2 regions of the Streptomyces sp. NPDC088147 genome follow, and region 1 is predicted to be linked to the other one. Evidence: riboswitches for the same ligand, from Rfam matches in the RefSeq annotation. Region 1 holds a riboswitch; the other holds the start of a gene.
The links. A riboswitch is a leader RNA that binds a small molecule or an ion and turns the genes downstream of it on or off. The one in region 1 is predicted to bind cyclic di-AMP.

Region 1 (2,438 bases):
CAGGACACGCCGTACGGGGTGCGGCTGGTGGTCGGGGACGTACGGGGGAAGGGGCTGGACGCGGTCGAAGCGGTGGCGGTGGTCATCGGGTCCTTCCGGGAGGCCGCCGAGCAGGAGAGTTCGCTGGAGGCGGTCGCGCAGCGGCTGGAGCGGGCCCTCAGGCGGGAGGGGACGCGGCAGGACGCGCTCGATGTCTTCGAGGGGTTCACGACGGCCGTACTCGCCGAGATCCCGCACGACGAGGGTGTGGTGCGGCTGGTCAACCGCGGCCACCCCGAGCCGCTGCTGATGTGCGGCGACGGTGAGGTGCGGATGCTCGTCTCGACGGATCCCGCGCTGCCGCTCGGGATGAGCGAACTGGGTACGTGGCCGGACCGCGCCGAGCAGGCCCCGTATCCGGAAGGCGCGACGCTGCTCTTCTACACGGACGGGCTGACCGAGGCGCGCGATGCCCACGGGGTCTTCTACGTCCCGCGCGAACGGCTCGACGGACGGGTCTTCCAGGGGCCCGACGAGATGCTCCAGGCGCTCATCGACGACGTGCGACGGCACACGGGCGGCGGGAGCCAGGACGACATGGCGCTGCTGGCGGTCAGCCGGCCCTCGGAGGGTGAGCCGGAGCGGCGTATGACCATGCCCCTGGTGCCGTGAGACGGCCGGGAGCCGTCACCTGATCGCCGCCTGATCGTCAGCTGATCGCCGGATGGATCGATGGACAGATCGCGGGACGGATCGATGGACAGGTCACTGGACGGATCGCCCCGGATCGCCGGGCGGATCGCCCCGGTCGCCGGACGGATGAGCCCGGCCGGACGCCTCGCCACCGTCCGTAGTCGAGAGGTATCCCTCCGCATAACATTTGACACACCGTCAGAAAAGCCAGCCGTCCTGACGGGCCATCAACTCGTCCGATTGCGTTCCCGTCTGTCCCGGTACGTCCGATGCGAAGTCGTTAACGATCACCCGGAACAGCTTGGAATAAGGCCCGGGTCTCTATTAACGTTCGATAACGCAGCGCGGTCGTCCCAGCCGTCGCAAGAGATGGCACCGTGCGCACGCGCCGAATCCCGCAAGGGAACCGGGGAACCACCAATTGGGGTGAATCGGGTGTCTTGTGCCGCCTTGTGCGGTGGGAGCACTCGTAGGAGACCTTCCTGCTCCGAACCCGTCAGCTAACCCGGTAGGCGAGAAGGAAGGAAAGGAGTACGCCTCAGTGGCGTCCAACAAGCCTGCCCCCGAAGCCCTCTTCGAAACGCGCTCCCACGGCGACGCGCCGGACAGGGCATGGGGGGAATGGAATCCCACCGAGGAGTCCATACGGCCCGTACGCGGCCGGCACCGCGTCGCCAAGCAGCGCGGACTGGCCCGTAGCTCCACCGTCCTCGGCGTGGGCGTCATCGCCGCCGTCGGCGCGGGCGGCATCGCCACCGCTCAGGACAAGCCCGCGGTCTCCATATCCCTGCCCGACGCGATCGCGGACAATCTCCCGGACGCCAAGTCGCTGCCGGGAATGGGCTCGCTCGCCTCGGACGACTCCGACTCCGAGGTGCTCGCCGCCCCGCTCACCACCGCCGGGCTCACCGCCTCGGACACCGAACAGGGCGCCACCGACGCGGGAGAGGCGCTGCGCGCCCGTATCCTCCAGCAGGCCGAGGCGCAGCAGACCGGCGCCGACGCGGCGCAGAAGGCAGCTGCGGAGTCGGCGGCGGCCGAGAAGGCCGCGGCCGAGGCCAAGAAGCAGCAGACCGAGGCCGAGAAGAAGATCGAAGAGGCGAAGAAGAAGGCCGAGGCGGAGGCCAAGGCCAAGGCGGAGAAGGAACGGCTGGCCAAGCTGGCCGCCAGCTACGCGATCCCCACCTCCTCGTACACGATCACCTCGACCTACGGTCAGGCCGGCTCGCTGTGGTCCTCCGGCCAGCACACCGGCCTGGACTTCGCCGCGCCGACGGGCACCCCGCTCAAGGCCGTGCACAGCGGCACCGTCACGTCGGCCGGCTGGTCCGGCTCGTACGGATACCGCACGGTCCTGGAGCTCGACGACGGCACGGAGATCTGGTACGCCCACCAGTCCTCGATCAGCGTGAGCGCCGGGCAGAAGGTCAGCACCGGCGAGGTCATCGGCAGGGTCGGCGCGACCGGCAACGTGACCGGCGCCCATCTGCACCTCGAAGTCCACACGCCGGGCGGCTCGGGCATCGACCCGATGAGCTGGCTGCGCGGCAAGGGCCTCAACCCGTAGACCTCGCCTCCACGGGGTCTCCACCGGCCTTCTCCACGGGCCCGCGGGCGCGTGGACCAGCGGGCCCGCAGGCTTTCCGGTCCGCGGACCAGCGGGCCCGTGGGAATTTTCCCGCGGGTATTCCCCCATACGGCCCATATCGGTGCGCGGAGCGGAATAGGGCGGCTTCCTCGGGGAGTTGCAGCCGCCTATGACCGCT
Region 2 (2,438 bases), on a different contig from region 1:
GTGGGCGGGCTGACGATGGTCAACATCTTCATCGCCACGCTCTGGACCTGACAGGGCCCCGGGGCCCTGTCAGGCGGGGCGGACGCTTCCGTAGATCGGCATGTAGTAGATCGACTCCTCGCGGACGTTCGCGCCCGGCTTGGGGGCGTGGATCATCATGCCGTCGCCGATGTAGATCCCGACGTGGCTGATGTCGTCGTAGAAGAAGACCAGGTCACCGGGGAGCAGATCCTCGGTCGCGACGCGCGTGCCGGCCTTCACCTGGTCCCAGGTGGTGCGCGGCAGCTCCACGCCCGCCTCCTTCCAGGCGGCCTGGGTCAGGCCCGAGCAGTCGTACGAGCTGGGTCCCGTGGCGCCCCAGACGTACGGCTTGCCTTTCTGGGCGCGGGCGAAGGAGAGGACCTTGGCGGCCTTGGTGGCGTAGCTGCCGTCCGAGGCTCCGGTGCCGCCGCTCGTGCCGGTACCGGTCCCGGTGCCCGTACTGCCCGAGCCCGTACCTGTACCCGAGCCGCTGCCCGTACCCGTGCCCGAGCCGCTGCCCGAGCCCGTACCGGCCGCCGGGGCCTGAGCCTGCCGCTCCTCGCGCTTGCGCTCGGCCTCCTGCTTCGCGCGGGCCTCCTGCTTCGCCCGTGCCTCCGCCTTGCGGCGGGCCTCCTCTTCCTTCTTGCGCTCCAGCGCGGCCAGCCGCGCCTTCTCCTCCGTGGTCAGCTTCGACAGCAGCGCACGCGCCGCGCCGAGCTTCTGCTGCACGTTCTGCTTGCTGGTTCGCAGCGCGGCCTGCGAGGCGGTGAGCGACTCCAGGTCCTTCGACGCCTGCTGCCGCTTCTTCGCGGCGTCGGCCTGCTGCGTCTGGTAGTCGGTGAGGACGCCGCGCTGGCGCTCCGTCAGCCGGTCCGTCACCTGCTTCTGCTCGAAGAACGACTGCGGGCTGTCCGCGAACAGCAGGGCGGCGGTCGGGGTGACCGCGCCTTCCCGGTACTGCGCGGCCGCGAACGAGCCGAGCGTACGCCGGGCCTCGTTCAGCTTGTCCGCGCGCTTGGCGACCTCGTCGAGCACCCGGTCGACCGCGCGCTTCTGCTTCTGCGTGGCCTCTTTCGCCCGGTTGTACTTCTGCGTCTCACTGCCGGCCTGGCGGTACAGATCGTCGACCTTCTTCTGTACCTCTTCCATGGACGGCTTCGGATCGACGGGCGCGGCACTCGCGCTCTGCGCCGAGAGCAACGTGACCGAGGCGAGCGCGGCTGTCGTGATCCCGACGGCGGGAGAAGCGGTACGTACTCCGCTGAGACTGCGCGGCTTGCGATGCGACGCCAAGGTCGGCATCTCCTTCCGTGGACCGCCTACCGGGTTAGCTGTCGGGTTCGGGCGGAACGGAAGGCTGCCCTACGGACCTTGAGCGAAAGGCCCGATTCACCCCGGTTGTGCACTGTGGGTCCCCGGTTCCGAACTTCCTTCAGGAAAGTCCGAATTCGACGTGGGCCGCCCGCTTGGCGTGGATCGCCGTTGGGGGTACGGGCTGCCTGATCGAGCACGCTAGCCAAAGTGTGGCGCTGGTGTGAAGGTCGATGGCCGATATGCCCGATACATTTTCGTGACTATTTGCGGGTGCGATGAGTGAAACCGGCCGGTGACGTCCGTTCGTCACGATGGGTGAGCGCGGGGCCGCCTGTGGTGATGGCGACGGCGGCCGGGGAATTCCGAAGGCGGGCGCGGGGTGTCAGTGCGGCGGCCTAGACTCGGATAGCGATGAGCAGCCTCTTTGACGACAGTTTCCTGGCGGACCTCCAGCCCTCCGGCGACGAGCATCCTCCGCCGCCCGAGGACGACGCCGAGCACGCGGCGGAGCAGGTGCCCGACGACCTCTTCCAGGGTGCCTACGACGCGCCCCCGGCGCGGGACCAGTACCACCGCGACGGCGCCCCGCGCACGGTCGTGGACCCCGCCGCGCTGCTCGAAGGGCTGAACGAGGAGCAGCGCGCGGCCGTCGTGCACACCGGCTCGCCCCTGCTCATCGTGGCCGGGGCCGGGTCGGGCAAGACCAGGGTGCTGACCCACCGGATCGCGCATCTGCTGGGCACCCGCAGCGTCCACCCCGGTCAGATACTGGCGATCACGTTCACCAACAAGGCCGCGGGCGAGATGAAGGAGCGCGTCGGCCAGCTCGTCGGCCCGCGCGCCAACGCCATGTGGGTCATGACGTTCCACAGCGCCTGCGTGCGGATCCTGCGGCGCGAGTCGAAGCGGCTCGGCTTCACCTCGTCGTTCTCCATCTACGACGCCGCCGACTCGAAGCGTCTGATGGCCCTGGTCTGCCGCGATCTGGACCTCGACCCCAAGCGGTACCCGCCCAAGTCCTTCAGCGCCAAGATCTCGAATCTGAAGAACGAGCTGATCGACGAGGAGACCTTCGCCGGCCAGGCCGCCGACGGCTTCGAGAA

Region 2: linked by a shared signal. The riboswitch ahead of ACIOGX_RS25500 (NlpC/P60 family protein) and the one ahead of ACIOGX_RS15145 (M23 family metallopeptidase) in region 1 are both predicted to bind cyclic di-AMP.

What each region holds. Positions count from the first base shown of each region.
Region 1 covers NZ_JBIUSY010000003.1:949,556-951,993, forward strand. Annotated here, with positions in the region: gene ACIOGX_RS15140 (PP2C family protein-serine/threonine phosphatase) at 1-651, shown strand, start outside; cyclic di-AMP (ydaO/yuaA leader) riboswitch at 1,049-1,202, shown strand; gene ACIOGX_RS15145 (M23 family metallopeptidase) at 1,214-2,239, shown strand; gene ACIOGX_RS15150 (aldo/keto reductase) at 2,430-2,438, shown strand, end outside.
Region 2 covers NZ_JBIUSY010000007.1:423,162-425,599, reverse strand. Annotated here, with positions in the region: gene ACIOGX_RS25505 (hypothetical protein) at 1-51, shown strand, start outside; gene ACIOGX_RS25500 (NlpC/P60 family protein) at 70-1,314, opposite strand; cyclic di-AMP (ydaO/yuaA leader) riboswitch at 1,322-1,485, opposite strand; gene ACIOGX_RS25495 (ATP-dependent DNA helicase) at 1,747-2,438, shown strand, end outside.